Regions from separate parts of the Rhizobium sp. P1_E1 genome, predicted to be linked through region 1. Evidence: predicted binding sites of a transcription regulator. Region 1 holds the regulator's gene; each other region holds the start of a gene.
What was found. Region 1 encodes LexA, which represses DNA repair genes until DNA is damaged. Its sites were predicted from a motif close to TGTTCNNNNTGTGTTCNG; they were not measured.
Positions count from the first base shown of each region.

Region 2: AC1D1Z_RS30180 (ImuA family protein) is a predicted target of LexA. The motif match lies at 5,777-5,794, and genes of this name have one in related genera.
Region 3: uvrA (excinuclease ABC subunit UvrA) is a predicted target of LexA. The motif match lies at 4,788-4,805, and genes of this name have one in related genera.
Region 4: AC1D1Z_RS00540 (YifB family Mg chelatase-like AAA ATPase) is a predicted target of LexA. The motif match lies at 2,335-2,352, and genes of this name have one in related genera.

Region 1 covers NZ_JBFUAY010000013.1:25,517-32,800, forward strand. Annotated here, with positions in the region: gene AC1D1Z_RS07755 (FtsB family cell division protein) at 1-145, opposite strand, end outside; gene eno (phosphopyruvate hydratase) at 283-1,557, opposite strand; gene kdsA (3-deoxy-8-phosphooctulonate synthase) at 1,806-2,651, opposite strand; gene AC1D1Z_RS07770 (VOC family protein) at 2,648-3,544, opposite strand; gene lexA (transcriptional repressor LexA) at 3,743-4,462, shown strand; gene AC1D1Z_RS07780 (ComEC/Rec2 family competence protein) at 4,443-6,875, opposite strand; gene gltA (citrate synthase) at 7,166-7,284, shown strand, end outside.
Region 2 covers NZ_JBFUAY010000177.1:647-7,930, reverse strand. Annotated here, with positions in the region: gene AC1D1Z_RS30210 (FAD-binding oxidoreductase) at 1-611, opposite strand, end outside; gene AC1D1Z_RS30205 (FadR/GntR family transcriptional regulator) at 744-1,499, shown strand; gene AC1D1Z_RS30200 (MDR family oxidoreductase) at 1,548-2,543, shown strand; gene AC1D1Z_RS30195 (hypothetical protein) at 3,071-3,412, shown strand; gene AC1D1Z_RS30190 (SOS response-associated peptidase family protein) at 3,687-4,460, opposite strand; gene ligD (non-homologous end-joining DNA ligase) at 4,522-5,574, opposite strand; gene AC1D1Z_RS30180 (ImuA family protein) at 5,855-6,607, shown strand; partial or broken gene AC1D1Z_RS30175 (Y-family DNA polymerase) at 6,528-7,284, shown strand, end outside.
Region 3 covers NZ_JBFUAY010000075.1:342-7,625, reverse strand. Annotated here, with positions in the region: gene AC1D1Z_RS22165 (DUF808 domain-containing protein) at 1-343, shown strand, start outside; gene AC1D1Z_RS22160 (DUF72 domain-containing protein) at 455-1,261, opposite strand; gene AC1D1Z_RS22155 (GNAT family N-acetyltransferase) at 1,286-1,747, opposite strand; gene uvrA (excinuclease ABC subunit UvrA) at 1,744-4,665, opposite strand; gene AC1D1Z_RS22145 (single-stranded DNA-binding protein) at 4,949-5,458, shown strand; gene AC1D1Z_RS22140 (MarC family protein) at 5,558-6,205, opposite strand; partial or broken gene AC1D1Z_RS22135 (DNA gyrase subunit A) at 6,441-7,284, shown strand, end outside.
Region 4 covers NZ_JBFUAY010000001.1:105,774-113,057, forward strand. Annotated here, with positions in the region: gene AC1D1Z_RS00535 (hypothetical protein) at 1-100, shown strand, start outside; gene AC1D1Z_RS00540 (YifB family Mg chelatase-like AAA ATPase) at 685-2,217, opposite strand; gene gshB (glutathione synthase) at 2,432-3,379, opposite strand; gene AC1D1Z_RS00550 (ABC transporter permease) at 3,526-4,548, opposite strand; gene AC1D1Z_RS00555 (sugar ABC transporter ATP-binding protein) at 4,532-6,052, opposite strand; gene AC1D1Z_RS00560 (sugar ABC transporter substrate-binding protein) at 6,233-7,219, opposite strand.

The DNA.
Region 1 (7,284 bases):
CACGCTGATGCTCGAACGTCTCCGTTGCGCGCAGGCCGTAATCGCCATGGATGCAATGATAACCGAAATAGGAGAGGAAGGCGACCGTCATGGCCGGAATGACGAAGCGACCGATCTTTCTCTTCTTATGATGCTTTGTCCACATACACGCATGCTCTTGAACGCATTACCAATTCGTTCAATCTAACGCGCAGAGATTAACCGTTCGTTGACTCTAAAATCCGCGCAACAAAAAACCCGCGCCGGGAAGGCGCGGGTCAAGCCATTGAACATCAGATCCGATCAGCCGCGAATGATCGAGCGGCCGGCATACTGGGCCTGCGGGCCGAGGCCCTCTTCGATGCGGATCAGCTGGTTGTACTTGGCAAGACGGTCGGAACGCGACAGCGAGCCGGTCTTGATCTGACCGCAGTTGGTGGCGACCGCGAGATCGGCGATGGTCGAATCTTCGGTCTCGCCGGAGCGGTGCGACATGACGGCGGTATAGGCCGCCTTGTGCGCCGTGTTGACGGCATCGAGCGTTTCCGTCAGCGAGCCGATCTGGTTGACCTTGACGAGGATCGAGTTGGCGACGCCCATGCGGATGCCGTCGCGAAGACGGGCGGAGTTGGTAACGAAGAGATCGTCGCCGACGAGCTGGGTCTTCTTGCCGGTCAGGTCAGTCAGCGTCTTCCAGCCGTCCCAATCGTCTTCGGCCATGCCGTCCTCGATCGAGATGATCGGATACTTGGCGGCGAGCTCAGCCAGATATTCGGCCATGGCGCCCGATTCCAGCGTGCGGCCTTCCCCTTCGAGAACGTATTTGCCGTCCTTGAAGAATTCGGTCGAGGCGCAGTCGAGGCCGAGGTAGATGTCCTCGCCCGGCTTGTAGCCGGCTTTCTCGACCGACTTCATGATGAAGTCGAGAGCTTCCGAAGCACTCTTCAGACCCGGTGCGAAACCGCCTTCGTCGCCGACATTGGTGTTATGGCCCTGCGCGGCAAGTTCCTTGCGCAGCGTATGGAAGACTTCCGAACCCATGCGCACGGCTTCGGCGATCGAATCGGCGCCGACCGGCAGGATCATGAACTCTTGGAAATCGATCGGATTGTCGGCGTGGGCGCCGCCGTTGATGATGTTCATCATCGGCACCGGCAGCAGGCTGGCGGAAGCGCCGCCGACATAACGGTAGAGCGGCAGGCCGGACGCCTGGGCAGCAGCCTTGGCGACGGCGAGCGACACGCCGAGGATGGCGTTGGCGCCGAGGCGCGACTTGTTCGGCGTGCCGTCCAGCTCGATCATGATATTGTCGATCTGGATCTGGTTTTCGGCGTCGATGCCACCGATCGCGTCGAAGATCTCGGTGTTGGCGGCTTCCACCGCCTTTTCGACACCCTTGCCGAGGTAGCGCTTGCCGCCATCGCGCAGTTCGACCGCCTCATGCGCGCCCGTCGAGGCGCCCGAGGGAACGGCCGCGCGGCCCATGCTGCCATCTTCGAGATAGACATCGACTTCGACGGTGGGGTTGCCACGGCTATCGAGAATCTCGCGGGCGATGATATCGGTGATTGCAGTCATGGGTTCTTCCTGCTCGGTGGGTGGTGATAAGTCGGTTCGAAACCTGTCTTAGTCGAAGGCGTGCAAATTACAATGCTGCAATTTCCAGCCTTCGAACCAGTGTTTGGATCTCGCCTAAAGCGCGTCGCGATCTTTCAGATTCGCTTGCCACGCTTTAGGTCTTTGGCTTTCCGCATGTCGTTGTCGCAAAACCGCTGCACACTTTTTCGCGACATGCCTATAGCACGATCATGTCAGGCTGTTGAACGTCAAGCCTTGGCGACCGCATCGAAGGCAAGCAGCTTTTCAAGCAGCCGCGGCATGTCCTTGAGATAGACCATGTTCGGGCCGTCCGAAGGTGCATTGTCGGGGTCCTGGTGGGTTTCGACGAAGACACCGGCAACACCGGCAGCCACTGCTGCGCGCGCCAGTGTTTCCACGAATTCCCGCTGACCGCCGGAGGAATCGCCCTGCCCGCCCGGCTGCGCAACGGAATGGGTGGCATCGAAGATAACGGGTGCGCCCATCGCCGCCATGATCGGCAGCGAGCGCATGTCGGAAACCAGCGTATTATAGCCGAATGAGGCGCCACGCTCGCACAGCAGCACGTTCGGATTGCCGCTGGCGTTGAGCTTCTTCAGGACGTTCTTCATATCCCAGGGAGCGAGGAACTGGCCCTTCTTGACATTGACGACGCGGCCGGTCTTGGCGGCGGCGATGAGAAGGTCGGTCTGGCGGCAAAGGAAGGCCGGGATCTGCAGGACGTCGACGACCTTTGCCACCTCCGCGCATTGCTCGGCGGTATGAACGTCGGTCAGGACAGGAAAGCCGAATTCCTTCTTGAGGTCGGCAAAGACCTCCATGCCCTTTTCGATCCCGATGCCGCGTTCAGCCGAAAGAGAGGTGCGGTTCGCCTTGTCGAAGGAGCTCTTGTAAACGAGGCCGATGCCGAGCTTTGCGCAAAGCTCTTTCAGCGTACCGGCAACCATGAAGGCGTGGTCGCGGCTCTCCATCTGGCAGGGACCGGCAATCAGCGACAGGCGGCCGGTATTGGAAAAGGTCACCTGGCCTTGGCCTTCGCCGATCTTGACTTCGGAATTCGTCTCAGTGCTCATCGTGTCTCCTCGAAGGCGAAGAGCGTGCCCTGCCCGGGCGCGGGCTTCACCAGAATGCGATTGTTCTTGCGCGTGTATGTCACCCCGTTAGCAGCCAAATGCGCTTCTGTCACGGCAAGATCGGCGACAATGAAGAGGATTGCCCGGCCACGCAGGCCGCGATCGGCGGATGATCCGGCGATCTCGAAATAGGCTTCTAGCCCTTCCGGCGTCATCAGGCTGATTTTCGCGTTCGAAGCAGCAACATTGACGCCAAAACCGGTTTTCTCGACTGCCGCCTGCGCCACGGCAAGGCCGACGAAGGCCCCGAAAGCAGCAGCATCAGGCGCGCAGAGCGCGATCTCGGCAATGCCGGTGACGCCATTGGCATGCGTCTCCAGCGCGCCGCGGTCGGCCGGCAGCGGATTGACGCGTTCGACGCTGAAAAGGAAGAGATCGGGCGCTCGCAGGTCACCGGCAAAAGCCAGCTTGAAGCCGGCGATGCTCTCGGAACCGTCCGGCATCGTCATCGGCCGGGTGAACTGCAGCATCTCGCCGGCGCTCGATCCGTTGCCGACGAAGTTCTGATGATCGATGCCGGCATCCTTACTGCCGAAAGCAAGCCCCGAAAGCCCCTCCTCGCCGCAGCGGAAGCGGAAGGCCCGGTTGCGGGCGGTGAAGACATTGCCTTGCCGCGCTGAGGCCTCGCTCTCCTCGACACTCGCAATCCCGAGCGGCTCCAGATAGGTCTTGTCGGCAAAAAAGACGCAGGCGTTTTCCGTTCCGAAGGGATGGCGTGCATCGGCGGCAACGGTGAAGCCGAGCTTGCCAAGCCTCTCGCGCGCCAGATCGATATTGACGACGGGCAGCACCACATGATCCAGCGGATGCGGCTTGGCGGAACGCTCGTTCATGATATCCCTCCTGGAAACGGCAAGAGATGTGCGATGGCGCGCCCCTCAATGCAACAGATGTGTCCCAATCCGGCGAATGAAAATAAAAATCTCAACGAGTTGGCGCCAAGTTTTACGGAAATTTAGCTACTTGCGGAACACATATGGAACATATAGTGTCTGTTCTGGATTTGTTTCAATCACGAGGTCACAACGTCGATGCTCACGCGCAAACAACAGGAGCTTCTCCTTTTCATTCATGAGCGCATGAAGGAATCCGGCGTTCCGCCATCTTTCGACGAAATGAAGGATGCCCTGGACCTCGCTTCCAAGTCCGGGATTCACCGGCTGATTACGGCGCTCGAGGAACGTGGCTTCATTCGCCGCCTACCGAACCGCGCCCGTGCGCTCGAGGTTATCAAGCTTCCGGAGGCCTACAGCCCCAGCATTCAGCCCCGGCGGGGCTTTTCGCCCAGCGTCATCGAGGGCAGCCTTGGCAAGCCGCAGCCGGTCGCCACTCCTGCTCCCGCAAAACCCGTCGCCGACAACGGCAACTCGGTCTCCGTGCCGGTCATGGGCCGTATCGCCGCCGGTGTTCCGATCTCGGCGATCCAGAACAACACCCACGACATCGTCGTTCCGGCCGACATGCTCGGTTCCGGTGAACATTATGCGCTCGAGGTCAAGGGCGATTCGATGATCGACGCCGGCATCTTCGACGGCGACACCGTGATTATTCGCAACGGCAGCACAGCAAGTCCTGGTGACATCGTCGTTGCTCTCGTCGACGACGAAGAAGCGACACTCAAACGCTTCCGCCGCAAAGGCGCCTCGATCGCGCTGGAGGCGGCCAACCCGGCTTACGAGACCCGGATTTTCGGGCCGGACCGCGTCAAGGTTCAGGGCAAGCTCGTCGGCCTCATTCGCCGCTATCACTGACATCAGGCAGTCTGGATTCGGCAAAACTGTTGCTGCGCCAGTCATAGGCGCGATGCCGCATCCATGGCCGCGACAATGCATCGAATGCGGTTGCGACCTCCAGGCCGGCGTCGGCGAAGCGCAACTCGACGGAACCGGTCCTGCGCAGCGTTTCGCCGGTGAAGAGCGTCGCCCCTGAGCGGCAGTTGTTGAAGCGCAGGCGGACCGACGTCACGACGATATCGGCCGCGTCGCATGCCGGACCGAGATAGGCGGCATTGTCGATGACAGCAACCACGTGACCATTGCCAAGCCTTGATGTGCACCAGGCCTTCTTGACGCAGGAAAAGCGGTTTGCTTCACCGGCCGCTGCAGCCGCCCGCATCGCCGACCTTGCTTCGTTCTGCTGATCGCGGGAAAGCCTGACACGGCGGTCTTCTCCCTCCGGCGGAATAACAGGACCATCCAGCATCTTCGGCGGGTGATGCGTCGGCAGGACCAGCGCTCTCTGCCACTGGTCGAAGATGAAATCCGGCGGTCTTTCACGGTTGGAAGCCATGGCCCCCGCCTCGACGATTGCGACGAGACCACCATCCTCCGAAATCGCCAGATCCGGCGGCCGGGGAACCGGCAGAAGCAAGAGGACGAGCGTCGAGACCGCGATGATCGATGTGCCGATATGGCGCAGCCGGGTGCGGAGCAGCGTCAGCAGCAGAAAGCCTGCGACGGCTATCGCGAAATACCAAGCGGGCAAGCGGCCGATGCCGATGTCGCCACCCCAGCCGGACACCGTCTTTGCGATCGCGATCACCAGATCGAGGCCGAATCCGACGACCTTCCAAGGCAAAACGTCCAGACCGAAAGGCATGAGCAGCATCGCCAGCAACCCGGCCGGCATGATGATGAAGGAGATGATCGGCATCGTCGCGAGGTTTGCCGGCAGGCCATAGGCAGTCAGGCGATGAAAATGCTCGATCGAAAACAGCGCGGTGGAAAAGCCGCCGATCAGCGAGGTCAGGAAGACGCCGCCGAAGAAACCCGCAACCGTAACGACGGGCCGAAACACCGGCAGCTTCAGGAAAGCGTTTTCGCGGACGCGCCGGTCCTTCCACAGCTGGTAGCCAGATACCAACGCCAATGTCGCGGCAAAGGACATCTGGAAGCTCGGACCCAAGACCTCGGACGGTGAAATGGCGAGAATGACGAGCGCCGAGAGAGCGACATTGCGCAGGCTGATCGACGGCCGGTCGAAGAAGACGGCAATCAACATGATCGCCATCATGATGAAGGCGCGTTCGGCCGAGACGGCAAAGCCGGAGATCAGGAAATAGGCCGTGACGGCGATGAGCGCGCCGGCAGCGGCGATCTTCTTGGTCGGATAGGCTTGGGCGACACCGGGAAAGAGGCTGAGCAGCATGCGGAAACCGACGAAGAAGATGCCGGCTGACAGCGCCATATTGAGGCCGGAGATAGCGATGATATGAGCCAGACCGGACTGGCGCAGCGCCTCCGTCGTCTCATTCGAGATGGCGCGCCGCTCGTCCGTCACCAGAGCAGCGGCAAAAGCGCCGGTGTCGCCGGGCAGGATCGACCTTATGCGGTCGCCGATACCGCTGCGCAGCCGGTAGAGACCTTCGAGCAGCGCTTCCGTCGTCGATCTGGCCGCTTGCGGACCTGCCTGCAAATCGACCTTTGTCGGCGCACCGTAGAAGAAGCCGTTGGCGCCGATGCCATCGAAATAGGCACCGAAGGAGAAGTCGTTGAGCTCAGGAAGCGCTGGACCTGCTGGCGGCGTCAGCCGTGCTCTGCCGGTTATGATATCACCGATCTCGAAAGGCGCGTCCGCGCCGCGGGCGATCGCGGTTATGCGCCCCGGCGGCCGCTTCACCTCCGGCGCCTCTGTGTCGGTGACGGCAAGAATATAGCGCCACCGCCCGCGACCATCGCCTTCGCGCCGCTCGACACGGCCGGTCACCGTCGTCGTCACTGATGAATCGAGGATCACGGTCGAAGCCCGTCGGCTCTCGAGCTGCGCCGAGACCACGCCGCAGGCGACAAGTGCAAGCGCCAGCAGCGTTGCCCGCAAAGCCGCCCGGCTGCGGCTGGCGATGAGAACCGCGACGGTCAGCACCAACAGGCAGAGCAGCGATGCAATGAGCGGGAAGTCCGATGCCGCTAGAAACCAGAAGGCTGAGCCGGCGCCGAGGAAGACCGGTGAGAACAGCAGCAGGCGGCCATGGTCCGCCTCTTCGCCCAGCATGCGCATGCCGGCACGCAGCGATTGCGAGGCTGCTGCCGGCAGCCGGTGGCGCCACGGTGTCGCCGACTGCGTCGTTGGCGGCCGCGTCACCACGACAGCCGGAGAAAAACCGGCGGAGTCGGCAAGGCCGGCGCCTGCTTCCGGCCGCAATTCGACTGTCGTCAACTCCTGCATGTGCTGCCCAAAGTCACTCGCCCCGACAGGCAGAATGCAACCGCCAATCAAATCCGGCAAGAATAATCGATTGAAAAGTGAGGGAAAATTGAAAGAGCCAAAAGAGCAGTCGAATCATCGGCTTCCGATATGCATGCGGCTCATCGCTGCAGTGCCTAAAAGGTGATACTGCAATGCACAAAATGCCATCACGGTAACTTGGCATTAGCCTCGCGATCATATAGCTATCGGTGAGGACGCTTAACCCCTATGGCGCTTTTATGGCGCCACCGCCATTTCGGAGGATCAGCATGACGGATCAAAGCGCTACAATAAAAATCGGTGACAAATCAGTCGACCTTGCCGTTAAAAGCGGAACGATCGGCCCGAGCGTCATCGATATCGGTGCCCTCTACAAGAACACGGCTTC
Region 2 (7,284 bases), on a different contig from region 1:
TCCTTCGAAAGGCCTTTTAGGCTGGTCAGCACCGAGCCGTCCGCCATCACGGCCTCCAGGCCAAGAACCTGGGCGCGATACATGCCATAGCGCAGAACGCGAATGCCGCCGGCATTTGTGGCGATGTTGCCGCCGATGGTGGAGGTGCCGCGCGCGCCAATATCCACGCCGAACATGAAGCCGTGGCTGGCGGCGGTCTCCTGGACAGCCTGCAGGGTCGTACCGGCATGAGCGATCACAGTGCCGGCATCCTCGTTAACGGGCTCGATCGCGCTCATCCGCTCCAGGGACAGCGCAACCTCGCCAGCCATAGGCCGCGCGGCCCCTGCAAGACCAGTGCGTCCGCCTTGCACGACGATAGGCTGGCGAAGGGCGTCGCATGCAGAAAGAATGGCCGACACCGACGCGGTATCTCTGGGTCGAAACAGGATGGACGGCCGCACGCCGCGCTCGTCTGTCGCGTCCGCGCAATAGGCGTCACCGACATCCGGGCCGACGACAACAGCGTTCTTGTCCAGCCTGTCGTTGAGGCGGGCTAGCAATTCCCACAGCCGCAAAGACGGCGCAAGTAAGGGATGAGCGGCGAGCGCCCGGTCGATCGATCCGCCCATTCTGTTCCCCTGGTTATCTGGATCGAGGGCAGGTTATCGCCTATCTGATATTTGTCAAACCTATATTTAAATACCTATAGCCTTTTCGATGAAGGCATGGCATCAATGCTTTCGAGCGAAGGATGGAGCTCTATGAATCTTAGATATGACGAAGTGGTAAGATCTGGCATCGCCAAGCAGGTCGCCGAGAATATCAAGTCCGCGATCCTGGACGGGCGTCTGAAGATCGATGAGCGCTTGCCGACGGAAGAGGATCTTGCCCGTAGCTTTGGAATTTCGCGCCCAACGGTGCGCGAGGCATTGAAGCGTCTGGCGGCGCAGAACCTCATTCAATCGCGTCGCGGCCCCCTTGGCGGCAATTTCGTGATGCGGCCCGATCCGGAAGGGCTGTCGAAGGCGATTACCGGTGCCGCGACACTCCTCGTCGGCATCGGCGCTTTCGATATCGACGAAATCATTACCGCAAGGCTTGAGACGGAAACGATCTGCTGTCGGCTTGCCTGCGAAAACCGCAGCGAAGAGGGCTTGCAGGCCATGGCCGCTGAAATCGCCTTGCAGCGGGATCAGGACGTCAGCGATGAGGATTTCTGCGCTTCCGATGTGCGCTTCCATCGGGCCCTGGTCGACTCGACCGGCAACGGCCCCTTGAAGCTGATGATGTACATCGTGATCGAATCCTTCATTCCGATCACGAACATGATCGTCTTCAGGGTGCGCGAGCGCCGCCAAGTCGTTGCTTTCCACCAGCAGATCCATGAGGCGCTGAGCAATCGCGATGTCGGCGGAGCAACGGCGGCGCTGGCAAATCTCCTCGCCTATGTGCGTGATAGTTATAGCGCCGCGCTCGATGCGCGCGGCCGCCGGGCGAGCGAGCAGGTGTCGTCCTGAACCTGGTCGGCTCACATCCTCAGAAGCATTGAAGTTCAAGGGAATTCCATGTCAGATTCTTTCACAGCAATGGTGATCGACACGGTTGATGGCAAACAACAGGCCGGCTTCCGGCAGTTGACCTTGGCCGATCTTCCCGACCATGACGTTCTGGTCGAAGTTGCGTTTTCCACGGTCAACTACAAGGACGGCCTGGCCCTTTCCGGCAAGGGAAGGATTGCGCGCCGCACGCCGATGGTTGGCGGTATCGATCTTGCCGGCGTCGTCGTCGAGTCGCGCTCGGACAAATGGGTTGCCGGTGACAAGGTTGTGTTGAACGGTTGGGGGCTCTCCGAAACCGAATGGGGAGGTTATTCCCGATACCAGCGTGTCAAGGCGGAATGGCTGATCGCACTGCCGCAGGAGTTTTCTCTGGAACAGGCCATGGCGATCGGAACGGCTGGCTATACTGCCGCGCTTTGCGTCAACGCCCTGGAGGATTGGGGAGCGATCGGCGTCGATGATCGGGACGTGCTGGTCACTGGAGCGGCGGGCGGCGTCGGCTCCGTGGCCGTGAGCCTGCTTGCCAACAAGGGTTACAAGGTGGCGGCCTCGACGGGTCGGCCGGAAACGCATGATTATCTCGCGTCACTCGGCGCCACGGATTTTATCGACCGTGCTACGCTGAGCGAGAAGGGAGGCCCACTTCAGAAGGAGCGCTGGGCAGGGGCAGTCGATTCCGTCGGCTCCACGACGCTTGCGAACGTGCTTTCGCAGACGGTCTACGGCGGCGCAGTTGCGGCCTGCGGCCTTGCTGGTGGTGCCGACCTTCCAGCATCGGTCCTGCCGCATATCCTGCGAAGTGTAGGGCTGCTTGGCGTCGACTCGGTCATGGCGCCTATGGCGAAACGAGCGCGCGCCTGGGAAACCCTCAGCCGGCACCTAAGTCGGCAGCATATCGAGTCGTTGACGCGGGTCGAGCCTATGTCGGCTCTGCCGCAGATTGCGGAAGACATAGTCGTGGGGAAAATTCGTGGCCGCGTGGTGGTGGAAATCACACAATAACTTCGCGCATTTCGATAATAAAGGCACGAGTAATGTTGAACCTTTCCGCTGGAAAGGGTGCAATAGAGCCGTTACAAAACCCCCATTGGCGTGTCGCACTTCATCCTTGAACCCACCCTGCTACATGTGACTTCGAATGTACATGCAACAAGGGCTTATCTTAGCACGCCGCAAACTTCGAGCTGCCGTCATTGCCGAGCAAGTCTTCCTGTTGTCATCTGATCGGCACGGGAGAAAAATCGCCAAAATGGCGCCTGATTGTGGCTCCACATCTAGTGAAGATGGATCGCCCTGACAGCGATCTGCCGGCTTGCGCAGCCGTCGAGGCATACTATCTCTAGTGTAACCCCGAACTGGAGCGTCGCCATGGATCGAAGCGCGGCCGATACGCTGTCGGAATTCTACATTGAGATTCTTCTGCCGGACCGCGAAGAGACGTGCGCGTCGGATGTAACGACCTGTCCATGCTGTCGAAAGTTGCGTCCGGCATCGAGCATGGATGACGATGGCTGCGGGATCTGCGACGAATGCCTGGCACCATGACGGCCTGCAGAGAAACACCTCCACCTCTTCTAGCGACGTTCGAAGACGCGCTTGCGAAATTGCCCGACGGCTATGTCGACGGATATTTTGATCATCGATCATGGGGCGTGACCGTCAAGCGGTCGCAGGATGGCAAACGGACCTGGCTCTATGGCGAGGTGCTTAGCGGAACAGATATCGTCAGCTTCAACCTCTATCGGTTGGCTGGACCGGGGTCGACACTGAAGCCGTGCGAAATGTCCACCGCCAAGGTGATCGAATTCGTTCTCGGTTTCGAGCCCAGCACGGAGAAAGCTGCGTTTGGAACCTTAAAGGCTAATAAATGAGCACCAGATTCATATTGCATTGCAACATATGCATGGCTGCACTGCGATCTGGGCCCTGGCGATGTGAGCAGTCTCTGGTATCTTCAGTTCACCGAAGCAATGCACCTCCTCCCGCAGAGCTTCGTGTTTCAGGCGACCCACTCCTCCTCCCAGGGGCGCCTGACGGAACAGCGGCACTCCTCCTCCCAGCCGTTGTTCATTCTTTGAAAAAGCCTGCCGCACCTCCTCCCGCGGCAGGCTTTTTCGTTTTCGATACAAGCCCGGAATTCAGGCGTCAAAGCAGACTGCCCTGTTCCGCGAGCTCTCCGGATTTCGAAACGATCGTGGATCCGTACGGTTCGCGTGACGAGATGATCAGCGCGTCATTCGGTAATGGGCGGGCCAGTTCCTTGGCCTCTTCCCATGGCGCCCGCATCCAKGTGTCCGTCTCTTCCTTCGTCAGCAACAGGACCGGCATCGCCTTTCCATGGATTGGCTTCACCAGGTCGTTGGGATCCGTGGTCAAAAACCCATAGAGATCGTCGRTGGTCAGGCCATCCCTAACCTTTCGCACACTTTGCCACTGCGGCACATGGATGCCGGCAAAGAACATCAGCGACTTCTCCTCGTCGCGGGCGAACCATGCATTGGGCACCTTGCCGCCTTCCTCCTGGCTGGCCGGATCCGGTTCCGCAAAACTGGTGACCGGGACGAGGCATCTGTTTTCGACGCCGAACCATCGCGTCCAATGCGGAAAACTGAGCTTGCGCACGTTGGTCGTACCGCGGTCAGCCTCCATGCGGATCAGTTCTTCGAGATCGAAKGSCTTGCCCTTGGYCGCAAGTTTCTCGGCCTTGGCTTTGGCSGCCTTYTCRAGYGYGAAGCGCGGSGAGGGCAGTCCCCAGCGCGCATGGACCAGTTGTTTCTTCCCGTCGGCGGTGTTGCGAACGATCGGCCCCATCTGATCGGGATTCATCTGGTAGGCGGGCATCAGGTTGATCAGACTTTCAGCGTCCTGGGCCCACTTCGCGACCCAGTCCTTGTCTTCCATGCGATAAAGGTTGCACATGCTAGATATCTACTCCGCCGAGCTCGAACGGACGACAATCTAGCGTATGGCGCTGATTTCGCTAGTCGAGCCGGAAGACGTCGGCATTGTCCTGGCGTTCTCGCAAGCCCTTGTAGGATGGATGGCGAAGTTTGCCGTCTGTCGTCCAGGCGCGAAACTCGATCTCGGCGACCAGGGTCGGCTCGACCCAGACAATATCGGCACTTCCGGAATAGGGCAGGGGCGGCTGCCTTCGCTTCCAGCGCAGCCTGTCCAGCATCTTCCGTAACCTCACGGCCTCGGCTTCCTTGAAGCCCGTGCCGACACTCCCGACGTGGACGAGATCGGCTCCGCGATAGGCAGCAAGCACCAACGACCCGAAGCCGGCAGGGGATGCCGATGACATCTCATAGCCGACGATGAAGAAAGCCTCGCTCTGGACGCATTTGACTTTCACCCAATCCCCGGTCCGGCCGGAACGATAGGGCCGATCGAGGTGTTTGCCGACGATGCCTTCCAGGCCAAGGCGGCAGACATGTTCCAGCAGGACGGTTGGTTCAGTGTCGAATGTTTCCGACAGCCTGATAGCGCCGTCTTTGCCGTTCAACGTGTCATCGAGGAGATGCCGGCGCGATCGGTATTCGACACCGCGCAGATCGTGTCCGTCGAAATAGATGAGATCGAAAGCGTAGAAGATGGCGTCGGAGGCCCGGTTGCCGGCATGTCCGCCGGATGCGCCGAGCGATTGCTGCAGCAGCCCGAAGTCGGGACGCCCCTCTTCATCAAGCACGACCGCCTCACCATCGATGATCATCGTCGCCGGCCCGAGCCCTCGGGCGGCCACTACGATCGCCGGAAAGCGGTGCGTCCAGTCATGGCCGGCGCGGGTGAGGATCCTTGTCCCTTGAGGCTCGATGTGAACAGCGAGGCGATAGCCATCCCATTTCAGCTCCCAGCTCCATTCTTTCCCCTGTGGAGGATGGCTCTTCAATTGCGCCAACGCAGGTTCGACGCGGTCTGGCATGGGATCGAAAGGGAGCTGTGGCTGGGCCGGATTGCGCTTCTTGCGCGGCTTTGAGCGGATCGGAGCCTCGGTGTCACGAAGGAGAGGTTTTGATCTCGGAGGCTTCGTCATGCCGACAGTTCAGCAGAAAAATCTTAAAGACACTGTGACGATGCCGACTTGTCCCCGCAATTCACACAAAGGGAGTAGCGCTCGCAGACGCTCCGAAAAAAACTTCAGCCGCTACCCACCTGATTCTCCTGGGTATTCTTCCGATTCCTAATGTTCAGGATAATATTCCCATCCCTCCGGTTGCTTGACTCTTCCGTTGTTCGGGAACAGATAGAGAACATCCGCATTTTGATCGACATGATGTCGGCCGCCAACACGACCTTGAAGGGAGCCGTGAACGATGACTGCTGCCCGTGAACGGGTGATTTCCGATCTGCGCGAGCGCATCGCTTCGCTGGAGGGCGTGCCGGCCAGAAAGGCCGGCTGTCTGTCCTTCGGCGTGCCGGAAATCGATGCGGTCATGCCGGGCGGTGGCCTTGCCTATGGCGCCCTGCACGAATTTGCCGGTGGCGGGCCGGGCACGGTGGATGGTGCAGCGGCAGCACTTTTTGCGGCGGGGATCGCAGCGCGCACCAAAGGCCCGATCGTCTGGTGCCTGACGCGGCCGGACCTGTTTTTTCCGGCACTCGCTGAGGTCGGCCTCCATGCCGACCGGGTGATCTTCGTCGAGTCCGACAAGGAAGAGGACRTGCTCGCCAATATGGAGGAGGGGCTGTCCTTCGGCGGCCTTGGCGCCGTCGTTGGTGAACTTGTCCGATTGCCCATGGTCGGCTCCCGCCGGCTGCAGCTGGCGGCCGAGCGAACCGGAACGATGGCCCTCGCGGTCCGGCGMTGGCGCAGGCAAACGGAGGCGAATGATTTCGGACAGCCGACGGCATCGACCACAAGGTGGCGGGTCAGCGTCATGCCGTCGGAGGAATTGCCAGTGCCGGGTGTCGGCAGAGCCCAATGGTTGCTGGAATTGATGCGCGTGAAAGCGGGTGAATGTGCTGAGTTTCTCGTGAGGGCGTGCGATGACAAGGGTCGTCTCGATCTATCTTCCGGATCTRCCGACGGATCGCATTCGTCGCGCCGATCCGTCTATTCCGCCTGAACAGGCGATCGCCGTGATCGCCAGGAGCGGCTCGAAGCGTTGGGTGTCGGCCGCCGACGCGGCCGCCAGACAAGCCGGCGTTCATGTCGGCATGCCGGCTGCCAAAGCGCAGGCGCTGTTTCGCGGCCTGATGCTGGTCGATGCAGATCCTGCAACGGATGCCGCAGCACTCGAGCGGATCACGCTCTGGGCGCTGACGCTCTATTCCCCTGTTGTCGCGGTCGATGGGATCGACGGCATTGTCATGGATACTGAAGGCGCCGATCACCTGCAGGGTGGCGAACTGCCGATGGTGACGAGGATCGCCAACCAGTTCCTGGCCAGAAAGCTCACGCCCCGCATCGCTGTCGCCGACACCTGGGGCACGGCGCATGCCTGTGCCCGTGCCATCAGCCGTGAGACGGTCATCGTGCCGATCGGCGAGACCGTGCGCGCCGTCGAGAAGCTGCCGATAGCGCTGCTACGCCTTCCGGGGACAGTCGTCAGCGACCTTCGCACGCTCGGCTTCCAGACCATCGGCGAATTGGCCAATACGTCGCGCGCGCCGCTGACGCTTCGCTTCGGGCCGGAGATCGGCCGGCGGCTCGACCAGATGTTCGGCCGTATCTGCGAGCCGATCGATCCGATCCGTACCGCCGAGCTCGTCGAGGTCTCCAGAGCCTTTGCCGAACCGATCG
Region 3 (7,284 bases), on a different contig from region 1:
TGTCACAGGCATGCCTTATTTTCTGAAAGTGCTCGGCATCGTCGGAACGGCGGCCATGATCTGGGTCGGCGGCGGCATCATCGTTCATGGCCTCGAAACCTATGGCATCAGCGGCCTTGCGCATCTGATCCATGATGCCGCTGAGGCGACGGCGCATGCAGTTCCCGTTCTGGCATCAGTGCTGCGCTGGATCGTCGAGGCCGCAGGCGCGGGCATCGTCGGTATCGTCGCCGGCTTGATCGCAATTCCGGTCACAGGCTACGCCGTCTCGCCGATATGGCGGTACCTCAAATCGCTCCTGCCGCGCCGGCGCAAAGAGGCGCTGGCGGACGGGAAAAAATAAAGCCAGAGTCCGTCGACGAGCAAGGCGTCATATCCAGCCTCATGGAATGCGTGACCGACGATGTGATACCCACACAATGTCACGATCCCTGTTGTGACTATCCAACCTCGCCTATTTCGCTAGCGCCTGCTGCAGGGCGATTGCCCCATGCGGCGCATTGACCTTGCCCTCATGGATCATGAAGGCGAAGACGTCGCGCGGCTCGGTCTTCACCTTGCGATCGCCATCGATCAGCGGCAGGTCATCAGGAACCTTGCCCTCGGCCCAGGTCTCCAGTCGGTCTGCCCAGGCCTTCAGGTCCTTTTCCGGATAGCAGGTCGGGATATCGTCCGAGCCCTTCTGCAGCCGCGCATAGACGAAATCGGCGGTCACGTCGGCGATCATCGGATATTCGAAATGTTCGGCGCAAACCGGCGCCACGCCGTATTTCGAAAGCAGCGCCACGAACTCCGGCACCTTGAAGGAATCATGCCGCACTTCGACCACGTGGCGGAGCGTCAGCCCGTCCTGTTTTGCCGGCAGCAGTTTGAGGAAGGCTTCGAAATCGTCTGCATCGAACCTCTTCGTCGGCGCGAACTGCCAGAGCAGCGGCCCGAGATGATCGCCGAGTTCGCTGATGCCCGACGACAGAAACCGCTCCATCGATTCACCGGCTTCGGCAAGCACTCGCCGATTGGTGACGAAACGTGTCGCCTTCAGCGAAAAGATGAAACCGTCGGGCACGTCAGCCGCCCATTTGGCAAAGACCGCAGGCTTTTGCGTGCTGTAATAGGTGCCGTTGACCTCGATGACCTTCAGCTGGCGGCTGGCGTAATTCAGCTCGTCCTTCTGTTTCAGGTCATCGGGAAAGAAATGCCCGCGCCAGGGCTCGAAGGTCCAGCCGCCGATGCCGGTGCGGATAGTGCCGGATTTCGTCATGTCGTCCTCCCCATTCGCAGCCGCTCAGGCCGCATCGATCTCTTTGGTCATATCGACGAGCGTCCATCCTGGCCGATATGGGCTCGGCCGGCGACCCGTTTCCTGAAACCCGAAGGCGCTGTAGAGAGCGATGTTCCGCTCCATCCGCGCATTGGTGTAGAGCCGGATCTCCGGCACGGCCCATTCTCGCGCCTTGCCCTCCAGCCAGTGCAGCATCGCCATTCCATGCCCGGCACCCTGAAAGGCCGGCGAGACCGCGATGCTGAACAGCATGAGGTGATCGGCATGCCGCTCGACGACCACCAGGCCGGCCGTTTGCCCGCCGATCTCGCGCAGCCAGACCTCGCCGCGTTCGATCCGCGGCGCGTAATCCTCTGTCACCGGGATCGGCGGAGCGCCAAACAACTCGGTGTAGGGCCGATAGGCGGCGGTTGTCAGCGCCGCGATCGTTTCCAGATCATCGAGCGACGCTGGCCTCATCGTCATTCCGCCGCAACCGCCTTCTTCACCGGCCGTCGCTCCAGCAATTCCTTCAGGAAGTGTCCGGTATAGGACCGCTTCTCCTTGACGATCGCCTCCGGCGTACCGGTTGCGACGATTTCACCGCCGCCGTCGCCGCCTTCGGGGCCGAAATCGAGCACCCAGTCGGCCGTCTTGATGACTTCGAGATTGTGCTCGATCACCACCACCGAGTTACCCTGGTTGACCAGTTCGTGCAGCATTTCGAGCAATTTGGCGACGTCGTGGAAATGCAGGCCGGTCGTCGGTTCATCGAGAATGTAGAGCGTGCGCCCCGTCGAGCGCTTCGACAGCTCCTTGGCAAGCTTGACGCGCTGCGCCTCGCCACCGGAAAGCGTATTCGCCTGCTGGCCGACCTTGATATAACCGAGACCGACATCCTTCAGCGATTGCAGCTTGTCGCGCACGGCAGGCACCGCCGCGAAGAAATCGACGCCTTCCTCCACCGTCATGTCGAGCACCTCGGCAATCGACTTCTGCTTGAAGGTGACATCGAGCGTCTCTCTGTTATAGCGCTTGCCGTGGCAGACGTCGCAGGTGACGTAGACATCGGGCAGGAAGTGCATCTCGATCTTGATGACACCATCGCCTTGGCAGGCCTCGCAGCGTCCGCCCTTGACGTTGAAGGAGAAGCGACCCGGCTGATAGCCGCGTGCCTTGGCCTCCGGCAGACCGGCGAACCAGTCGCGGATCGGCGTGAAGGCGCCGGTATAGGTCGCCGGGTTCGAGCGCGGCGTGCGGCCGATCGGCGACTGGTCGATATCGATCACCTTGTCGATATGCTCGAAGCCGTCGATGCGATCATGATCGGCCGGGTTTTCACGCGCGCCCATGACGCGGCGTGCGGCCGATTTATAGAGCGTCTCGATCAGGAAGGTGGATTTGCCGCCGCCGGAAACGCCGGTCACCGCAGTAAAAACACCGAGCGGGATCGACGCCGTGACGTTCTTGAGATTGTTGCCGCGCGCGCCGACCACCTTGATCTCGCGGCCCTTCTTCGGCTTGCGGCGCTCGTCGGGAACGGGAACGCCAAGTTCGCCGGAGAGATATTTGCCGGTCAGCGAATTCGGACTGTCCATGATGTCCTGCGGCGTACCATGGGCGATGACCTCACCGCCGTGAATGCCGGCCGCCGGGCCGATATCGACGACGTCGTCGGCGGACAGGATCGCATCCTCGTCATGTTCGACGACAATGACGGTGTTGCCGATGTCGCGCAGGTGCTTCAGCGTGTCGAGCAGCCGGGCATTGTCGCGCTGATGCAGGCCGATCGACGGTTCGTCGAGCACGTAAAGCACGCCCGTCAGCCCTGAGCCGATCTGCGAGGCAAGCCGGATACGCTGGCTCTCGCCGCCCGACAGCGTGCCGGAATTGCGCGAAAGGCTGAGATATTCCAGTCCGACATCGTTGAGGAAGCGCAGCCGGTCGCGGATCTCCTTGAGGATGCGCACGGCGATCTCGTTCTGCTTGGCATTGAAGCTTGCCGGCAGTGTCTCGAACCAGTCGCGGGCGACGCGGATCGACATACCGGTCACTTCGCCGATATGCAGAGTGTCGATCTTCACCGCCAGGGCCTCTGGCTTCAGGCGGAAGCCGTTGCAGGCCGGGCAGGGGGCCGCCGACATGAAGCGCTCGATGTCTTCGCGCGCCCAGGCGGAATCGGTCTCTTTCCACCGCCGCTCGAGATTGGTGATAATGCCCTCGAAATTCTTCTGCGTCGTATAGGAGCGGGCGCCGTCGGCGTAGTGGAATTCGATCTTGTCGTTGGTGCCGTTGAGGATGACGTCCTTGGCCTCGTCGGAAAGATCGTTCCAGCGCGTGCCGAGCTTGAAGCCGTAATGTTTGCCGAGCGCTTCCAGCGTCTGATTGTAATAGGGCGAGGTCGACTTGGCCCAGGGCGCGATCGCCCCGTCGCGCAGCGTCCGCTCGGGCTCGGGCACGATCAGATCCGGATCGATCTTCTGCTGGGCGCCGAGGCCGTCGCAGGTCGGGCAGGCGCCGAACGGGTTGTTGAAGGAGAACAGCCTGGGTTCGATCTCGGGAATGGTGAAGCCAGAGACTGGGCAGGCGAACTTCTCCGAAAACAGCACGCGTTCATGCGTCTCGTTCAGCGACTTGTTGGCGGATCCGCCGGCTGACGTCTCTTCCGGCGGCAACGGCTTGTCGGCGAATTCGGCGACCGCCAACCCGTCGGCGAGCTTCAGGCACGTTTCGAGACTGTCCGCCAGGCGCGCTGAGACATCCGAGCGCACGACGATGCGGTCGACCACCACGTCGATGTCATGCTTGTATTTCTTGTCGAGCACCGGCGCCTCGGCGATCTCGTAGAACTGGCCGTCGACCTTGACGCGCTGGAAGCCCTTCTTCATGAGCTCGGCCAGTTCCTTCTTGTATTCGCCCTTGCGCCCGCGCACGAGCGGCGCGAGAATATAAAGACGGGTGCCCTCGCCGAAATCGAGGATGCGGTCGACCATCTGGCTGACGGTCTGGCTCTCGATCGGCAGGCCGGTCGCCGGCGAATAGGGAACGCCGACGCGGGCAAAGAGCAGGCGCATATAGTCGTAGATCTCGGTGACGGTGCCGACCGTCGAGCGCGGGTTGCGCGAGGTGGTCTTCTGCTCGATCGAGATCGCCGGCGACAGCCCGTCGATCTGGTCGACATCCGGCTTCTGCATCATTTCGAGGAACTGGCGGGCATAGGCCGACAGGCTCTCGACATAGCGCCGCTGGCCTTCGGCATAGATCGTGTCGAAGGCGAGCGAGGATTTGCCGGAACCCGAAAGCCCGGTCATGACGATCAGCTTGTTACGCGGCAGATCGAGATCGATGCTCTTGAGATTATGCTCGCGCGCGCCGCGGATGGAGATCGTCTTCAGTTCGCTCATCGTCTCTGCTTTGGTTTTCTGGATGACAGCCCTTATTTAGTGATGCCGACGGGCGAGTCGAGGCTGAATATCCGCAAGGGCTCAAGGTTTTCGATTCTGTTGACAGGATCATACGGATAAACTAGAACAAATAAAGAACAAAATTCCTGATGAATGCATGCGGCTTTCTGATGGATAAACATGTGGATTAAATGCCGCCCATGCGCATCGGCGGTCCGTGATGGTTTAAGGTGCGCCGATCGATTAAACGCCGCCGGGCAGGGCGGCAGGCAGGGTGAGAAGTATGGCTGGTAGCGTGAATAAGGTAATTCTGGTTGGAAACGTCGGTGCAGACCCCGAAATCCGCCGCACTCAGGATGGCCGGCCGATCGCCAATCTTCGTATCGCGACCTCGGAGACCTGGCGCGATCGCAATTCCGGCGAGCGCCGTGAGAAGACCGAATGGCACACTGTCGTCGTCTTCAACGAGGGCCTCTGCAAGGTCGTCGAGCAATATGTGAAGAAGGGCGCCAAGCTCTATATCGAAGGCCAGCTGCAGACCCGCAAGTGGCAGGACCAGCAGGGCCAGGATCGTTACAGCACGGAAGTGGTGCTGCAGGGGTTTGGTTCGACGCTGACGATGCTCGACGGCCGCGGTGAAGGCGGCGGCGCGAGCGGCGGCCGTGGCAGTGCCGGTGGCGGCAACGATTACGGCGACGATTACGGCGCCCCGGCTCCCTCCTCATCGCCGAGCCGCGGCGGTGGCGGCGGTGGCAACTTCTCGCGGGATCTCGACGACGATATCCCGTTCTGATCGATAGCCTTTGCTGGCTTTGTGAAAGAGGTGAGGAGCATGATGCCTTGGATGGCGTCATGCTCTTTTTCTTTGATTTCGCGGCAGATGCCGCCATTTTCAGTGCGGCGTCGCGCTGATGAGATTGAGCGCCGATTTCGCGCCGTCGACGACGAATTGTGCGGCAAGGGCAGCGAGGATGACGCCGAGAAGGCGTGTCAGGATGGCCCGGCCGGTGACGCCGAGGAAACGGTCCAGCCTTTCAGCGACGAGCAGCATGAGGAAAGTCAGCAATAGATTGGCGGCAAGGACGCCGATCAGCTGCGCCTTTCCGACGGATGTCGCCAGCGTGCCGGCAAGCAGGATCGTCGCCGAGATCGCGCCCGGGCCGGCGATCAGCGGCAAGGCGAGGGGAAAGACGGCGATATTCTCGATGTGATCCTTGGTGATCGCCACCTCGGTCGCCTTCTCCTTGCGGTCCTGGCGCTTTTCGAACACCATCTCGAAGGCGATCCAGAACAGCAGCAGACCACCCGCGATGCGGAAGGCGCCGATCGAAATCCCGAGCACGCTGAGCACGCCGGCGCCGAACAGAGCGAAGACGGCGAGGATGATGAAGGCGATGGTCGAGCCACGCAGCGCCACCTGCGTGCGCTCACTGCGGCTCATGCCTGTCGTCAGCCCCAGAAAGATCGGTGCGAGCCCCGGCGGATCGATGGTGACGAGAAGCGTCGTGAAGGCGTTGATCAATTGGTCGGCGCTTGCCATCGGCTGTCCGGAACCCCATATGAGTGCGTGGTTTTATGATTGTGAAGCGGGGATTCCGATTTGGCAAATATCCCGCAGCGGCCCGCGGCGGATTTGTCCGGTCCGGCCGCGCAACTTGCATGTTTTACCGTCTTTAAGCCGCAAAAGCCTGTTCAAAACGCGCTGTGAAATTGGCGCGGGAACGGGCTTTCCGCTATAAATCTTCAAGTGATTCTAGAAGAGATCGTGATCTGTTTTGACTGAGCAAACACCCCCCGGCGGCGGGAAGCTCCCGCCAGGCATCGAGCCCATCTCCATCATGGAGGAAATGCAGCGGTCGTATCTCGATTACGCCATGAGCGTCATCGTCAGCCGCGCGCTGCCCGACGTGCGCGACGGCCTGAAGCCCGTGCACCGGCGCATCCTCTACGGCATGTCCGAGCTCGGCATCGACTGGAACAAGAAATACGTCAAGTGCGCCCGCGTCACCGGTGACGTGATGGGTAAATTCCATCCGCACGGCAATTCCGCAATCTATGATGCGCTCGCGCGCATGGCGCAGCCCTGGTCGCTGCGGCTGCCGCTGATTGACGGTCAGGGCAATTTCGGTTCGGTCGATGGTGATCCGCCGGCGGCCGAACGTTATACCGAATGCCGCCTCGAAAAGGCTGCCCACTCGCTGCTCGACGATCTCGACAAGGAAACCGTCGATTTCCGCGACAACTACGACGGCACGCTCTCCGAGCCGGTCGTGGTGCCCGCCAAGTTCCCGAACCTGCTCGTCAACGGCGCCGGCGGCATCGCCGTCGGCATGGCGACCAACATCCCGCCGCACAATCTGTCGGAAGTTATCGACGGCTGCATCGCGCTGATCGACGATCCGGCAATCGAGCTGCCGGAACTGATCCAGATCATTCCCGGCCCCGATTTCCCCACGGGCGCGAAGATCCTCGGTCGTGCCGGCATCCGCTCGGCTTATGAGACCGGCCGCGGCTCCGTCATCATGCGCGGCGTAGCCGCCATCGAGCCGATGCGCGGTGACCGCGAGCAGATCATCATCACCGAGATTCCCTATCAGGTGAACAAGGCGACGATGATCG
Region 4 (7,284 bases), on a different contig from region 1:
TCAGTTTAAGTTTGGCAACGAACAAAGGCTCAGCGAGATTGTGCATCCGTTTTCGTATTTCTTCTGGGGCAACGCCTTCATGGCGCAGGAAGGCATTTAAGTAGAGTTCAATAGCGTGAATGGCGCACATTCGAGCTGGGGCAATGGATATTGGAACTCGCTTCTGACCCTTCCCGAACAGGAGTTTCGAAGCGCGAGAGTAGGCATTCGCTAAGTCTAGAACCTCCGATGCGTTGGCGTTCGAGCCCGGATATTAGTTACTCATCTACATCCCCGGCAGCTTTTCTTATCCGTCACCTCCGATCGACTGTGCCGAACGGACAGACATCCTTCTCGAAATTTTTTCAGCCGAATCTAATATTGTAAATAGCGACGAAGTGAGGAGAGGCCCTTACCCCTAACGGATAAGCAACACGGAGGGATGTTTAAATCGGCGTCCTAGGCAGCTTCGGCACCGCTTTTGGCAGGTCAGCCCCTGCCAAGAGCATTCGCGGCCGGCAGCGCGCCATAACGGCAGCGATCAATCGTTCCGTCGGGGTTGGGTTCGCGGATAGCGACATAATCTCATAATCCGGCAGCGCACCAGCGGGGATTTCGCTGAGGGCAGCGCCAGCGCGATCGGCAGATCGGTGAGCGGCCTGACGACTAGTACTTCAAAATATCTGCGCGCATACGCTCTTCTTCTTAAGCCGCCGCCGTCAGCCTTTCGCCGGCGATGCGGTAGGAGATCGCTTCGGCGAGATGGATGCGGCCGACTGTCGGCTTACCGTCGAGATCGGCCAGCGTGCGGGCGACCTTGAGCACGCGGTGGTAACCGCGGGCGGAGAACTTCATCTTCTCGGCGGCGTCGCGCAGCAGCTGCAGGCCAGGGGCATCGGGCTCGGCCAGTTTCTCGATCATCGCCGTAGAGCAGCGGGCATTGGTGCCGATGCCCTTTGCGCCGGTGCTTTCGAAGCGCTCCTGCTGGATTGCGCGGGCGCGGGCGACACGGCGGGCAACATCGGCGCTGGTTTCGGCCGCCATCGGCCGGATGAGGTCGGCGGCGGAGACGGCCGGCACATCGATGCGGATATCGATGCGATCCATCAGCGGGCCGGAGATGCGGGCCTGGTAATCGCTCATGCAGCGCGGCCCGCGGGCACAGCTATGGCCCGGCTCGCCGGCCATGCCGCAGCGGCAGGGGTTCATCGCCGCGATTAGCTGGAATTTCGCCGGATAGGAGACGCGGTGGTTGGCGCGGGCAATCACGCATTCGCCACCTTCGAGCGGCTGGCGTAGCGCATCCAGCGCCTGCGGCGTGAACTCGGGGAACTCGTCGAGAAACAGCACGCCGTGATGGGCAAGCGAGGCTTCGCCTGGACGGGCGCGCAGACCGCCGCCGACGAGGGCTGCCATGGTGGCGGAATGATGCGGGGTGCGGAAGGGCCGGCGATCGGAAAGCTTGCCGCCGGAGAGCTGGCCGGCGATCGAATGCACCATCGAGACTTCAAGCAGCTCGGCGGCCGAGAGCGGCGGCAGGATGGACGGCAGCCTGGCTGCCAGCATCGACTTGCCGGAGCCCGGAGGACCGACCATCAGCAGATTATGGCCACCGGCGGCCGCCACCTCGAGCGCCCGCTTGGCGCTTTCCTGGCCCTTGATCTCGGCGAGATCCGGCAGGTTTGCGGCATTGGCGCGGATCGACGCCTCCGGCCTGGATAGGACTTGCGTGCCGCGGAAATGATTGGCAAGGGCAATCAGGCTGCGGGGTGCAAGGATATCGACGTCGGCGCCTGCCCAGGCGGCTTCGGCGCCGCTTTCGGCGGGGCAGATCAGCCCCTTGCCGAGCGCATTGGCGCCGATCGCGGCCGGCAGCGCGCCTGATATGGCGGCGATCGTGCCGTCGAGATTGAGTTCGCCGACGACGACAAAATCGGACAGCGCATCGGCGGGAATGGCGCCGAGGGCAGCCATCAGGGCAAGCGCGATCGGCAGATCGAAATGCGAACCTTCCTTCGGCAGATCGGCCGGCGCCAGATTGACGGTCACCCGCTTGGCCGGCAGCGCCAGGCCGGAGGCGTGGAGGGCGGCCTGCACGCGCTCGCGGCTTTCGGCAACCGCCTTGTCAGGCAGGCCGACGATCTGCATCCCGACCTTTCCGGGAGCGACCATGACCTGGACCTCGACCGGCACACCTTCGATACCCTGAAATGCAACCGTACTGACACGCGCGACCATCAACCCATCCTCTTGCCGCAAACTTTTATATACCGCCCTGCAGCCTTTATTCGATGCATGTCGTGGCCCCTTGGGCGACATGCATTAAGGTTAGCGGTTGCAATCTGGCATGGAAACAGGAATAAAACAAGAACAATCAAAGAACGGAATCAGGCATCCGCTGTGACCTTGGTTGCGCTCGGTCGCTGGACCAGAACGGTCATGGGCGGCTGGCTCAGCCGCGCTTGCGCTCGATCGCATCCCAAAGAAGGGCTGCTATATCGGCACCGCCGAACTTCTTCACCTCGCGAATGCCTGTGGGCGACGTGACGTTGATCTCGGTCATGTAATCGCCGATCACATCGATGCCGACGAGCAGGAAGCCGCGCTCCCTCAGCGCCGGGCCGATGRGGGTGCAGATTTCCTGTTCGCGCGGCGTCAGCTCGGTCGCCTCGGCGCGGCCGCCGACATGCATGTTGGAGCGGCTGTCGTGTTCGGCCGGCACGCGGTTGATGGCGCCGGCGAATTCGCCATCGACCAGGATGATGCGTTTGTCGCCCTTGCGCACATCGGGCAGATATTGCTGGGCAATGAAGGGTTCGCGGAAAAGCTGGCCGAACATTTCGAGCAGCGAAGAGAGGTTGCGGTCGTCGCGGGTCGAATGGAAGACGCCGGCGCCGCCATTGCCGTAAAGCGGCTTCAGGATAATATCGCCCATCTCGTCGCGGAAGCGGCGGATCTCGGCGGCATCCTTGGTGATCAACGTCTTCGGCATCAGATCGGAGAATTCGGTGACGAAGATCTTCTCCGGCGAATTGCGCACCCAGGCCGGATCGTTGACGACGAGCGTCTTCGGGTGGATGCGCTCGAGCAGATGCGTCGAGGTGATATAGGCCATATCGAAGGGCGGATCCTGGCGCAGCAGCACGACATCCATGGTCGCGAGATCGACGCGCTCCGGCGCGCCAAGCTCGTAGTGGTCGCCCTTGACGTCGCGCAGCACCATCGGCTCGACGCTGGCATAAAGCCTGTTGTCACGGAAGCTCAGGCGGTCGGGGGTGTAATGGAAGAGCCTGTAGCCGCGCGCCTGCGCTTCCAGGCTCATGGCGAAGGTGGAATCACCCGCGATATTGATGCCTGCGACATGATCCATCTGGACCGCTACATTGGTGATCTTGGCCATTTCCATCCCTCGCTGAATGCCGGACAGATGTAGGTCGGCCAGATATCAAACGCAACGGCCAATCAAGGGCTTCGGCACTGGAGCATTTTTGTTTTTTGCGCAATTCCGGACGCAAAACCGCTGCGCAGTTTTGCTGGAATTGCTTTTCACCGCGTTTCGAGTTTCCGCATCAAACGGCCGCGATAGCTATCGAGAATGACGGCGAGCACGATGACGGCGCCGATGACGATCGGCTTGATATTGTCGTCGGCGCCCAAGAGCTGCAATCCCGTCGACAGCACCTGCAGAATGCAGGCGCCCACCAGCGTGCCGACAATCGAGCCTTTGCCACCCGAAAGGCTGGTTCCGCCGATGATGACGGCGGCGATCGCATTCAACTCGTAGCCGATGCCCGCAACCGGGCTGCCGACATTGAGACGGAGCAGATAGACCATGGCCGCAATGCCGGCCGTCAGCCCTGAGATCGTGAAGACCGCAATCTTGTACCGTTTGGGCTCATGCCCCGACAGCCGGACAGCCTCTTCATTGGTGCCGATCGCGAAGACGAAGCGCCCGAAGACGGTGTAGCGCAGCACGAACCAGCCGATGAGGACGACAACGATCGCAATCAGAAAGATCGACGGAAATATGCCCCAGAAGATCAGGTTGCCGAAATCGACGAAAGGCTGAGGCAGGCCGGTGATCGTGGAATTGTCGCTGACCACGCGCGCCAGGCCGCTCGCGACGTTCAGCATGCCAAGGGTGACGATAAAGGAAGGAAGCTTCCACTTCTCGCAAATCCACCCGTTGACGGCGCCAAGGGCAGCACCCGTGCCCATCGACGCAAGACATGCGAGAACAATCGCCTGCCATGGCGAAAACGCCGGATTGATCATGATCGTCGCACCGATCACCGTGCAAAGGGCAAGCAGCGACCCGACCGAGAGATCGATGCCGCCAACGAGGATGACGAAGGTCATGCCGGCAGCAAGCACGGTGTTGATGGCAATCTGCACAAAGATCTTCAGGAAGTTCTCCGGCGTTGCGAAATAGGGCGCCGTCGCCGAGAAAAACGCCAGGATCAGAATGAGGGCAATGGCGACGCCCGCCTCCTTCAGCGAGATCCGGATAAGCTTGTCCCAGACGCTCACCTCTTTCGCCTCGGTCTGTTTTTCAATGTTGGCGGACACGACTGTACTCCTTGTAGGCGAGCGAAAGGATCCTGCTCTCGTCAAATTGTTCCCGAACTATTTCGCCCGATATCTTGCCGTCGGAGAATACGATGATGCGATGGCAAATGCCCATGAGCTCCGGCAGATCCGAAGAGACGACCAGAACGCCTTTTCCCTGAGCCGCAAACTTCCACAGAAGCTCATAAATCTCGGCCTTTGCACCGACGTCGATTCCACGGGTCGGCTCATCGAAAATCAGCACCTTAGGGCCGCGGAACAGCCATTTTGCAATGACGACCTTTTGCTGGTTGCCGCCGGAAAACGTCCTGACGGCCTGATGGATGGACGGGGTCTTGATGCGCAGTTCGCGCACGAGGCGCTGCGAATGATCATCCTGCGCCCTTCGCATGATCAAGCCGTTGCGGGAGATCTTGGCGAGATCGGTTATGGTGGCATTTTCGGCGCAGCTCATATCGAGCATCAAGCCCTGCATCTTGCGGTCTTCGGTTGCCAGGCAGAGCCCGGCAGCAACGGCGTCCTTTGGCGAATGGATCTCAACCGGCTCGCCATTCACGCGAATTTCGCCGGTCGCTTTGGCGTCGGCGCCGAATATGGCGCGAACCGCCTCCGTCCGGCCGCTGCCGACAAGGCCGGCAATGCCGACGATTTCCCCCTTTGCCACGGAAAATGACAATTCCGGGCTAGTGCGCGTCACCTTCAGGCCGGACACACCGAGCGCCTCGCCGGACACGGTGCTGTCGCTGCGAAAAATGCCATGATCCGAAAGCTTCCGCCCGACCATGAGTTCGACGATGTCAGGAATAGCAAGTCCGGACAGCGGACGCGTGATCACATGCTGGCCGTCGCGCAGCACCGTCACATCGTCACCGACGTCAAAGATCTCCTCCAGCCTGTGAGAGATGTAGAGCGTGGTCACGCCACGCCGCTTCAGGCGCTTGAGAATTTCAAAAAGGCGATCGACCTCCTTGGAGGTCAAGGTTGCTGTCGGTTCGTCGAGAACGAGAAGCTTGCTTTCGTAGCAAAGCGCCTTGGCAATCTCGACCAATTGAAGCTGGGCAACGCTGAGGCGGCTCGCCAGTGTCGTCGGAGCCACGTCGAGGCCGACCTCTTCCAGCAGTTCCGCCGCTCTGCTGTTCATCGCCTGATAGTTCACCAGGCCATATCGGCGCGGCAGATGCTCGAACAGCAGGTTTTCTGCCACCGTGAGGTTGGAAAGCGGATGCAGCTCCTGGTGAATGACCCGGATGCCCGCCTTGAACGCCTCCAGCGGCGAGGCCGGATGGTATTGTTTGCCGTCAAACAGGATGTGACCGTCATCCGGCCTGAAGACACCGCCGAGCAGGTTGATCAGGGTCGACTTTCCAGCACCGTTCTCGCCCAGAAGAACGTGCCCCTTGCCGCGGCCGATCCGCATGGAGACATCCTTGAGCGCCACGACGCCCGGGAAGCGCTTGCCGATCCCTTCCAGCCTCAAAATCTCGTCATCTGTTGCGTCTGACACGTCGACCTCATGCACGCTCTGTTCGAACTCCACGCAGCACGCATCCCAGGGGCTCGGAAGCGAGCCTCCCCTGAAGCGATCAACGCGTCAATCGGTTGCTAGCGGTGAGCGCCGGCCGCAGCCGGCGCTTCCCGTACACTGCCGCGCGTCTTTTCAGACACGCGATGCGGGCGATCTCGACTATTTGAGATCCGCTGCGGTGACCAGCTTGATGTCGGTCTTGACCCAGCCGGTGAATTTCTCGCCGGCAAGTTCACGCATGCCATACTGGATGCCGAGGACCGCCATCTGCGCACCATACTGTTCGACGGTGGCAAGCATCTTGCCATCCTTGATCAGCGGCTGCACCGGCGGAATGTTGTCGAAGCCGACAACCTTGATCTTGCCGCTTTGGCCGGTCGCATCGAGCGCCTTGACGACGCCGAGGGCCATCGAGTCGTTGGCTGCCATAACGCCCTGAATATCCTTATATTTCGTCAGGAAATTCGTCATGACGGTATTGGCTTCTTCCGTCTCCCAATGAGCCGTCTTGCTGTCGAGAAGCTCGAGCTTGCCCGTCTTGACGGAGTCCATGAAGCCTTCCTTGCGCTCCTTGGCATTGTCGGCCTCGGGGTTACCCTCGAGGATGACGACCTTGGCGCCGGGTCCCAGATCCTTGGCAAGCGCATCGCCCGCAAGCGTCGCCCCGCCCTTATTGTCAGGCCCGAAGAAAGCGAGATCGATACCGGCTTTCTTCTTCGCATCGGCATCGAGCGGCACGTCGATGTTGATGACCTTGACGCCAGCCTTGACCGCCTTTGCCAGCGGGGTTGCCATGGCCTTTGAATCGGCCGGCGCGACAACGATGATATCGTATTTCTGCGTGACGAAGTTTTCGACGGCATCGACCTGGGAAGCGAAATCACGCTCGTCCTTCATGCCGACGGCCTTGAAGTCGAACTTGTCCTTGTTCTCGGCCGCATATTTGTCGGCGCCGGCCTTCATCTGCTTGAAGAACTCATTGGACAAGGATTTCATGATCAGGCCGACCTTCGGCTTGCCGGCCGCAAAGGCGGGCGACACGCCACAGGACAGCGCAAGCACCAAGGTGCCGGCAAGTCCGAGCTTCAATGCCGCACGGCGCGGCGCATTGATCAAGACGGATTCACGCTTAATAGAATTGGACATTTTTTCCTCCGAACGGCCCTGGGCTCAGCTCCACCTGAGTTGCCTGCGGCAATGAACCGTTTCCA